Regions from separate parts of the Arthrobacter sp. NicSoilB4 genome, predicted to be linked through region 2. Evidence: riboswitches for the same ligand, from Rfam matches in the RefSeq annotation. Region 2 holds a riboswitch; each other region holds the start of a gene.
The links. A riboswitch is a leader RNA that binds a small molecule or an ion and turns the genes downstream of it on or off. The one in region 2 is predicted to bind S-adenosylmethionine.

Region 1: linked by a shared signal. The riboswitch ahead of LDO13_RS16595 (ABC transporter substrate-binding protein) and the one ahead of LDO13_RS05485 (bifunctional o-acetylhomoserine/o-acetylserine sulfhydrylase) in region 2 are both predicted to bind S-adenosylmethionine.
Region 3: linked by a shared signal. The riboswitch ahead of LDO13_RS16815 (DUF1737 domain-containing protein) and the one ahead of LDO13_RS05485 (bifunctional o-acetylhomoserine/o-acetylserine sulfhydrylase) in region 2 are both predicted to bind S-adenosylmethionine.

The regions. Positions count from the first base shown of each region.
Region 1 is NZ_AP024653.1:3,602,475-3,605,741, reverse strand. It holds gene LDO13_RS16600 (ABC transporter permease) at 1-25, opposite strand, end outside; gene LDO13_RS16595 (ABC transporter substrate-binding protein) at 32-1,693, opposite strand; SAM riboswitch class I at 1,796-1,883, opposite strand; gene LDO13_RS16590 (DUF1206 domain-containing protein) at 2,042-2,848, opposite strand; gene trmB (tRNA (guanosine(46)-N7)-methyltransferase TrmB) at 3,044-3,267, opposite strand, start outside.
Region 2 is NZ_AP024653.1:1,237,093-1,240,359, reverse strand. It holds gene LDO13_RS05485 (bifunctional o-acetylhomoserine/o-acetylserine sulfhydrylase) at 1-1,311, opposite strand, end outside; SAM riboswitch class IV at 1,375-1,490, opposite strand; gene LDO13_RS05480 (VOC family protein) at 1,695-2,333, shown strand; gene LDO13_RS05475 (type II CAAX endopeptidase family protein) at 2,521-3,267, opposite strand, start outside.
Region 3 is NZ_AP024653.1:3,655,666-3,658,932, forward strand. It holds gene LDO13_RS16810 (NtaA/DmoA family FMN-dependent monooxygenase) at 1-1,165, opposite strand, end outside; SAM riboswitch class IV at 1,353-1,467, shown strand; gene LDO13_RS16815 (DUF1737 domain-containing protein) at 1,529-1,810, shown strand; gene LDO13_RS16820 (rhodanese-like domain-containing protein) at 1,807-2,238, shown strand; gene LDO13_RS16825 (O-succinylhomoserine sulfhydrylase) at 2,240-3,267, shown strand, end outside.

The DNA of each region.
Region 1 (3,267 bases), 1.6 Mb from region 2:
GGCGCCGCGCAAAGTAGGGGCCCATAACGACCTACTTGCCGGTCTTCCAGGCACCCTGGAAGACCGGCGCGGTACCGGAGGTGAAGTCGACATGCGCCTTCGCGTTGGCGCCGTAAACCTGGACTTCGTCCCAGAGCACGAGGGCCAACGCCTGGTCGACAACCAGCGCGCGCTGCTCTTCGGCGACCAGCTGCTTGTGCGCTGCCGGGCTGGCGGCGGCGCGTTCCGTGGCAAAGAGCTCATTGAGCTGCTGGTCCGCGTTCAACGTCTGGGTATTGGTGACCGGGCCGAAGACCGGGCCCAGGCCGCCGTAGGCGAACTGCCGGGTGCCAAAGAATTCCACGTTGGGATCCTTCATCGCGGTCGCCAGGAAGGCGTTGTCTGCCGCGCGGTTGACCAGCTTCACGCCGATCTTGCGCCACTGCTGCTCGATCAGTTCGAAAGCGGGTTTGATGACCACGGAGTTGTTCGACGACGTGACGGTGACCTCGAGCTTCTGGCCGTCCTTGGCGCGGATGCCGTCGGAGCCAACCGCCCAGCCGGCCTCCTCCAGCAGGCTCTTCGACTTCTCCGGGTTGTAGGCCAAATCGGCGGAGAAATCAGTGAAGTCAGGCGCTTCACGGTTCAGCACGGAGCCGGCGAGTTCGTAGCTGTCGGAGAGCACCGTGTCCTTAAGCGTCGGCCGGTCGATGCCCAGCTGCAGTGCCTGGCGGACCTTCGCGTCCGCGAGTTTGCCGCTGCCGATCCGCACGGCTGCCATGTTTGCGGTCAGGTCAATGCCCTTGGCCGGCAGGACCTGGTTGCCGCTCCCGGCCAGGGCGGTTTCGTCGGCCGGCTGCAGGCCGCGGACCAAGTCAACCTGGCCGGTCTGCACAGCGCCCGCACGGTGCGCCACTTCCGGCAGGTACTTCACGACGACCTTGTCCAGATAGGCGGCGCCCTGGTTGGCGGCACCTTCCGGGGCCCAGGCGTAGTCGGAACGCTTAGCCAGGACGATTTCCTCGTCGGCCTTCTCTGATTCGAAGGTGAAGGGACCGGAACCGGAGATCTTCGCGATGGCCGACTGGCCGGCGTTGTCCAGGGTGAGGGTCTTCGGCGAAACGAGTCCGGCGGTGACGGAGGACGTGGCGCGCAGGAAGTTGGCGTCGGGGGAGGACAGTGTTACTTCCACCTGGTCCTCGCCGATGACCCGGGAGGACTGGTAGGTGGAGAAATCAACGTTCGGCTGGATCTTCGCGCCCTCGATGCCCTTGCCCAGGGCCTCGAAGTTGGCCTGGACAGCCTTGGCGTCCAGCGGTGTTCCATCGCTGAAGGTCACTCCCGGGCGGATCGTGAAGGTGAACTTTGTCTGGTCCTCGCTCGCGGTGAACTTGCTGGCGATCCAGGGGACAAGCTCGCCCTTCTTGGCATCGAAATAGGTCAGCCGGTCCAGCACGCTGTTGAGGACGTTCGCTTTTTCGTAGAAGCGCGCCGCCTGGGTCTGGAAGTTGTTGATCGGGGTGACCTCGGCGAAGACGAACGTTCCGCCCTGCACCGGAGTTCCATCCTGGACCTGCGAGGCCGCGGATCCGGCCGGGTTGGCGCCGCAGGCGCTCAGGGCCAGGGCCGCCGCCCCCATCAGGGTCAGCAAACGCAGCGCGCGGCGTTTTGCCTTCGCGTTCGTCGTTGCCGTGCGTGATTCATTGGTATCCATCGGGGATCCTCTCGGTCATGACCGAGGAACTCCAGAACCGCAGGCCCCACACACGCCGGCCGCCGCAGGGCGCAGGTTGGTGGGAACTTGGGATCGTGGCAATATCCATCGGTCCTGGCATTAGCACCGTGCCCGAAGGTGGTTGCTACGGCGTCATCGAGCCAGGTCTCTCAGCCGATCTGGATGGTTGGTAATTCGTTCAGAAGGACGTTTTTTGTTGCCCCGACCGTTTCCGGTGGAGGCAACACCTACTTTCCTGCAGAATCTTCGATTTCCCAATAATTACGACACGTTCTGCAACAAACGATCACAAACGCCCGGTTTCCCGTGGGCGTCCGGAATGTGGCGTTACATTTTTGCGAGTTTCGCCCGCACCATCATGAAGATGCCGTAGCAGATCAGGCCCACGCCGACGGCGGCCAGCATGTACACGCCGAAGGGCTGGTCGCGGAGGGCCTTCAACCCGCCGTCGATCCCGGTTGACTCCTCGGGGTGCACTTTGACGGTGGCAATGATGACCAGGAGTCCCACGAGCAGCAGGGCGATCCCTTTGGCCGCATAGCCCACGACGCCCAGGACCGTCACCGCCGTCCGCGCTTTTTGCGAGGCCGGAAGGCGGAGGTATTTGGCGAATGACTGGCGGAAGCCCCTGATGGCGTACACGATTCCCGTGATTCCCACGGCCGCCCCGATGGCGAGCAGGAGGACGTAGCCGCCGGGGGCTTTCATCACGGACGCCGTGAGATCGCTCGTGGAGCTGCTTTGGTCAGACCCGGCGCCGTTGGCGAACGAGAACAGCGTGATGGCCAGCCCGGCGTAGACGACGGCCTGCAGCGCGGCTTTGAGCTTCTTGGCCAGTTTCTTTTTGGCCGGCAGGTGCTCGAAATCGAAAATGGCGTCACTGGTCTGCCAGATGGCGAGGGCAACGCAGGCCGCAAATGAAGTCCACAGCAACAGCGGGCCGGCCGGCTGGCTGGCGAGCTGCTGGACCGCGCCGCTGACGTCGGCCTTGCCTTCCCCACCCATGGCCAGCCGGATTGCGACCAGGCCGATGAGGAAGTGCAGGACGCCGCTCACGGCGAAACCGGCACGGGCCACGAGCTCCAGCGCACGGGAATTCGTGATGTCTTCCGCAGCGTCCGCAGCGGTTTTCATTTCTTTTTTGATGGCGGGTTCCTCAACTGGCTCGGTGGTTCTGCCGGGCCTCTGGCCGGCCCGGTTCTTGCATCTTCCGCAATCGTGCCACGCCGAGCCGCCCACGAACAGCACCCGGGAATCCGGACTTTGGCAGGCACCGCCTCGGCGGACCCGAAAGGCCGGCCCGTCGGCTGGCGGCGGCCTTTTCCCGGGCTACCGGCGCCGGTAGCTCAGGTCAAAGATCAGCCGGCCCGCCTCGTGCGCTTTGTTCTCGAAACTCGTCAGGATCCGGCCGTCGAACCGCGGAGCCCAGCCGCCCGTCTCGTCGGTGCCCTCGTTCGGGCCGGTGTGTTCTGTGCTCACAGGCGCGCGGCCCTCCTTGACGGGGGCGCCGCCCACAAGGGACTCGACGCCGGATTCCCACACCTTGGTGAGGG
Region 2 (3,267 bases):
GTCCTTGGCCGCCCGGAAGCCGGCCTCGAGGTCCGCGAGGATGTCGTCGATGTGCTCCAGGCCCACGGACAGCCGCACCAGGCCGGGGTTGACGCCGGCAACGGTCTGCTGTTCCGGGGAGAGCTGGCTGTGGGTGGTCGACGCCGGGTGGATGACCAGCGAGCGCACGTCGCCGATGTTCGCCACGTGGGAGTGCAGTTCGAGGGCATCGACAAAACGCTTCCCGGCCTCCGCTCCCCCGGCGATGTTGAAGGCCACGACGGCGCCCGTCCCCCGGGGACCGTACTTGCGGCCGCGCTCGTACCAGGGGCTCGACGGCAGCCCGGCATAGGCGACCGATTCGACGTCGTCCCTGGCTTCGAGCCATTCGGCGACCTTGGTGGCGTTGGCAACATGCCGCTCCACGCGCAGGCTCAGGGTCTCGATGCCCTGGGCGATGAGGAAGGCGTTGAACGGAGATACCGCCGAGCCGAGGTCGCGCAGCAACTGGACGCGCGCCTTGAGGATGTAGGAGAGGTTGGCGCCGAGGGCGCCGTCCTTGCCGAGGTCCCGGGCGTAGACCAGGCCGTTGTAGGTGGGGTCGGGAGTGTTGAAACCGGGGTAGCGCTCCGGATCCTTGCCGAAGTCGAAGTTGCCGGAATCCACGATCACGCCAGCGATCGCTGCTCCGTGGCCGCCAAGGTACTTGGTGGCGGAGTGCACCACGATGTCCGCACCCCACTCGATCGGCCGGATGAGGTATGGCGTGGAGAGGGTGTTGTCCACGATCAGCGGGACCCCGGCCTCGTGGGCCACCTGCGAGATGCCCTCGATGTCCAGGACGTCCTGGCGCGGGTTGGAGACCACTTCGCCAAAGAAGAGCTTGGTGTTGGGCTGCACGGCCTCGCGCCAGTGCGCCAGGTTGTCCGGGTCCTCCACGAAGGTCACGGAGATGCCGAACTTCTTCAGGGTGTGCGCCAGGAGGTTGTAGGTGCCGCCGTAGAGGCTGGGGCTGGCCACCACATGGTCGCCGGCCTCGGCGACGTTCAGGATCGCGAAGGTCTCCGCTGCCTGGCCCGAGCTCAGCAGCAGTGCCGCGAGCCCGCCTTCCAGGCTGGCCACGCGTTGTTCCACGGCGTCCTGGGTGGGGTTGCCGATCCGGGTGTAGATGGGAGCCAGTTCGGCCAGGGCGAAGCGGTTGGCGGCGCTTTCGGCGCTGGGGAAGACGAACGACGTCGTCTGGTAGATCGGGAGCGACCGGGCACCGGTGGCGCTGTCCGGCTCCTGGCCGGCGTGGATCTGGCGGGTTTCGAAGGACCAGGCATTGGACATCGGAGACTCCTCAACGGGACTGGGCACAGACTGCACCGGAGCTCTGGGCCCGGGGCAACTCTGGCGCCGCGCTTGCCGTCCGGCGGGTGCCGGACAGCCAGGTCTTCACCCGGGGCACCCCACCGCGATACGAGGGTTGCCGGCCAGCAAGCCGGGGCTGTGTGCTGGCACTCATGACCTGACCCCAGTCTAGGAACCGGTTCCGGGCTCTGGATAGCTTTGTGACGAAGATGAAGCCGGGCGGCCGATTCGCCCGGGCGGACCCCCTGGTTCCCCGCAATGACGCGGGAAAGCGCACTGCGGCGACTCCCCGAAAATGACATCCCATCTCGGTTAGGCACCCCTAAGCTGAGAGCCGCATCACAAAGTGCCAAGATGAGGTCATGCGCATGGATCACGTCTCTTACGCCTGTGAACAAGATGGCCTCGCTGCCACCACCGAACGAATTGCGTCTGCCCTCGGCGTCGAAGCCGTGAAGGGCGGAGTACACCCCCGATTCGGGACCCGCAACATGATCATCCCGCTCGCGGGACACAAGTACCTGGAGGTCGTGGAGGTCCTGAACCACCCGGCTTCCGACAAGGCCCCCTTCGGCCAGGCCGTCCGCGCCCGCTCCGAAGCAGGCGGCGGCTGGATGGGCTGGTGCGTCGAGGTTGACGACCTGGCCCCGTTCGAGGAGCGGCTCGGCCGCGCCGCCGTCAACGGCAACCGTAAGTTCCCGGACGGCCGCGAACTGGTCTGGAAGCAGATCGGCATCCTCGGGCTCATCGCCGATCCCCAGGTCCCGTACATGCTCAAGTGGGAGGGCGATCCGGAACTCCACCCATCGAAGGCCTACGAGAGCCAGGTCAAGATGTCCGCCCTCACGATTGCCGGCTCCGCCGAGCGCGTCACCGAATGGCTGGGTGTTCCGGTGGAAAAGCCGCTGGAAGACGTCGCCGTGAACTGGATCGCTCCCCGCGGAACACCCGGCATCCTGTCCGTCACGTTCGAGACGGCTTCCGGAGCCGTCACGATCTGACGCTTCACCGCCCCACACTTCGGCCGCTATCAGCGGGTGCCAATGATGCCACCCACCGATGGCGGCCGAAATACTTTAACGGCATACCGGCGGTCCGGCCGGCTCTGTAGAGCAACGCGGGGTCACTTCACGCCCGTCCGGAGCCTCCGGATGGGCGCCAAATGACCCCGCGTTGCCTGGTGCCTGCTCAGCCCAGGCCGATGGCCTTGCCGAAGAGGCTGAAGCCGACGAACGCCACGATGTCCAGCACCGCATGCGCGATCACCAGCGGCATCAGCCGGCGGGTTTTGGTGTAGACCACGGCGAAGATGACGCCCATGATGGCATTGCCGATGAACGGGCCAAACCCCTGGTACAGGTGGTAGCTGCCCCGCAGCATGGCGCTGGCAAAGATCGCCGCCGGCATGGCCCAGCCGAGCTTCCCGAGCCGGTCCAGCAGGTAGCCCACCACGATCACCTCCTCCACGATCCCGTGCCGGATCGCTGAGAGGACCAGCACCGGCACCGTCCACCAGTAGGCGTCCAGCGCGCTGGGGATGATCGCCGTCGTGATGCCGAGCGCCCGGCCGGCGGCGTAGAGGCCCAGCGACGGGATGCCGATCAGTGCCGCCAGGCCGAAGCCCTGCAGCAGGTCCTTGCCGGGCCGGTCGAAATTGAGGCCCAGCCGCTGGAAGGCCGTGACGCCGTGGCCAGACGGCCGGTGTTCCGTCAGGAAGTAGATCACCAGGACCACGGGCACCAGGGCGAAGATGATGTCCAGCAGCTGGTAGGTGAGGTCGAAATACTCGCGGCTGCTTTGCGAGCGGTTCAGCGTGGAAGTCCCCTCCGCGAGGGGCGCCCTGGTCATCTTGTCCAGCAGCTGTACCACCGAATATACGGCCGACTGCCCCAGGGACAACCCCAGGACAATCCACATTTCAATCCGCAGCCGGCG
Region 3 (3,267 bases), 1.6 Mb from region 2:
ACAGGAAGCCGTCGCCGCCCACCTGCGCCCCGGTGTCCTCGAGGTAGTCAGCGATCTCCTCGGCGGTTCCGATGATGCTGTCCCCGGCGCCGCCGCTGCGGGCCTGGAGGAGCTGGCGCAGCGTAGATCCCGGCGGGCCGGCCTTGGTGAAGTGGTCGAGTGTGCCCTGGTTGCTGTTCGTGTGCAGTTCCGGCAGCGGGGCGTCGAGGTCGAACTGCCGGAAATCGATGACGGAAAGATACGAGATGGAGTTGAGCTGGCTGTCGATGTCCCGCTGCGTCAGCTCCCGGCGGCGGGCCCGCAGTTCCTCCGCCTCCGCCCGCGAGCCGGCCACCGTGGGCTTGAGGACAAACAGCACCTTAACGTCGTCCGGGTTCCTGCCCGCGGCGGCGGCCTCCGCCCGGATGGAGTCCCGGTACGCCTTCATCCCGTCCGCTCCCCTGGCGAGGGCAATCGCGACGTCGGCGTTGCCCCCGGCGAAGGCCTTGCCCCGGGGGGAGGCGCCCGCCTGCACCAGCACAGGTTCCTCCGGCATGGGTGCAGTGTTCAGCGGCCCCCGGACCTTGAAGAATTCGCCGTCGTGGTGGATCGGGTGGACCTTGGTGTGGTCTGCGAAAACGCCCCCTTCGGCGTCCTCCCGGATGGCGTCCGGTTCCCAGCTTCGCCAGAGCCGGCGGACCACGTCCACGAATTCCTCGGCCTTCTCGTAGCGCCGGTCGTGTTCGATCTGCTGGTCCAGGCCGTAGTTCTGGGCGGCGAGGTCGCTGCCGGAGGTCACCACGTTCCAGCCCAGCTGCCCGTTCGAGAAGTGCTGCAGGGTGGCCAGCAGCCGCGCCGCGGTGAACGGCGGGTAGAAGGATGCGCTGATCGTCGGCACGATGCCCAGGTGCGTCGTGGCGGAGAACAGATACGGCACGAGGGCCAGCGGATCGTGTTTGGGCGCGAACGACGCCTGCGCCAGGGAGACTTCCGCGGTGCCGCCGTAGGTGTCCGGGACGGTGAGGGAATCCTCGATGATGAACAGGTCCAGCCCGGACCGTTCAAAGGCCCGCACCGCGTCCTGGTACAGCGCCGGCTTCTTCCAGTCGTAGCCGATCCCGTAACCGGGGGTACCCCAGCCCTGGACTCCGAAGCCGTGGCCCACAAACCACCCAAAATGCAGCATGGGAGCGACTGTAGGAGCATCCGAGGCGTTCACGGCCACCTGATTTCATCCGGCGTAAAGGGACTTCACCTCCCGTCATTATCCTCCCGGGACCGCCGATTGGGTCCCCGCGGTCCGGCGGATTCCGTTACTTAACATGACGACGGCGGCGGTGCCGGCCGGCGTCGCGGGTGTTACGTTTTTGGTGAGTAATGAGAACCGGCGCCAAGCCCTGACTGGCCGGTCGGCAACCCTCCCTTTCGCGGCGGGGTGCCTCAGGTGAATACTCGGCATATCGACCATTCGAGCTGCAAGCGTGAAAGAAGGAGATCCGTCGTGCCTGACGCGTCCGCCCCCGCTGTCCCCGAGACAGCAACCCGTACAGTGCCCGCCCCGGGCCCCGCCGCCCCCGCCGTCCCCGGGGCCGGCGGGGAGAGACTGGCCTACCGCCTGTTCACCGGCCCCGATGACCGCGCCTTCTGCGAGCGCGTCTCGGCCGCCCTGGCCGAGGGCTATGTGCTGCACGGGGGCCCGGCCGCCACGTCCAACGGCGGCAGCGTCATCGTGGCCCAGGCCGTGGTGCTGCCGGCGGCGATCGCCAGTGCCGATGCGGCCGTCGCCAATGCCGTGGACGACCTGGAGTTCGACGGCGAGGGCCACGCGTGAGCTACGCCGGGGACCTCAGCCCGCAGGAGGCCTGGGCCAAGCTCGAGGACGGCGCCATCCTGGTGGACGTGCGCACCGAGGGCGAATGGGCCCACATCGGCATTCCGGACACTGCGTCGGCGGGCGGATCGCGCAATGATCCGCTGTTCATCCAGTGGAACCTCGCAGGCGGGCTCCCCAACGCGCGGTTCATAGAACAGCTGAAGCAGCAGCTGAAGGGCCAGGCCCCCGCCGGGCAGGGCACCGAACTGGTCTTCCTGTGCCGGTCCGGCGCCCGCTCCATCGCCGCCGCGATCGCCGCGACCGAGGCCGGCTACACGTCGTACAACGTCCTTGAGGGCTTTGAAGGCGAACCGGACCGCCACGGTGAGCGCACTGTCAACGGCTGGAAGAACCGCGGCCTGCCCACAAACGCCGGAAAGCACTAAGTTGGCCTTCAATCCTGACGCCGCCGGCTGGAGCCCGGATACCCAGGCTGTCCGCGGCGGACTCGACCGCACCGGCTTCCAGGAAACCTCCGAGCCGATCTTCCTGAACTCCGGCTTCGTCTACGAATCCGCGGCCGCCGCGGAGCGCGCCTTCACCGGCGAGGACGAGCGCTTCGTCTACTCCCGCTACGGCAACCCCTCGGTGGCCACCTTCCAGGAACGGCTCCGGCTGCTCGAAGGCACCGAGGCCTGCTTCGCCACCGCCTCGGGCATGTCAGCCGTCTTCACGGCCCTCGGCGCCCTGCTGGCCGCGGGCGACCGGGTGGTCGCGGCCCGCTCGCTGTTCGGCTCGTGCTTCGTAATCCTCAACGAGATCCTTCCGCGCTGGGGTGTGGAAACGGTCTTCGTGGACGGCCCGGACCTGGAGCAGTGGCGCGCCGCACTGTCGGAACCCACGACGGCGGTCTTCTTCGAGTCGCCGTCGAACCCGATGCAGGAAATCGTGGACATCGCCGCCGTGAGCGGGCTGGCGCACGCCGCCGGGGCCACGGTCGTCGTCGACAATGTCTTTGCCACTCCCCTGCTGCAGCGCTGCGGGGAGCTGGGCGCGGACGTGATCGTCTACTCCGGCACCAAGCACATCGATGGCCAGGGCCGGGTGCTCGGCGGCGCGATCCTGGGCACCAAGGAGTTCATCGACGGCCCGGTCAAGCAGCTCATGCGCCACACCGGCCCGGCGCTCTCCGCCTTCAACGCGTGGGTGCTGACCAAGGGGCTGGAGACCATGGCCCTGCGGGTCAACCACTCCTCCGCCTCCGCCCTGCGGCTGGCCGGATGGCTCGAGGAGCAGCCCGCGGTCAGCTGGGTCAAGTACCCGCTGCTGGCGTCCCATCCGCAGTACGCACTGGCCGCACGGCAGATGGAGGCCGGAGGCACCGTGCTGACCTTCGAGCTCTCCCCGTCCGCCGGGCGTTCCGCGAAGGAGGCCGCCTTCGCGCTGCTGGACGCCCTGAGGATCATCGACATTTC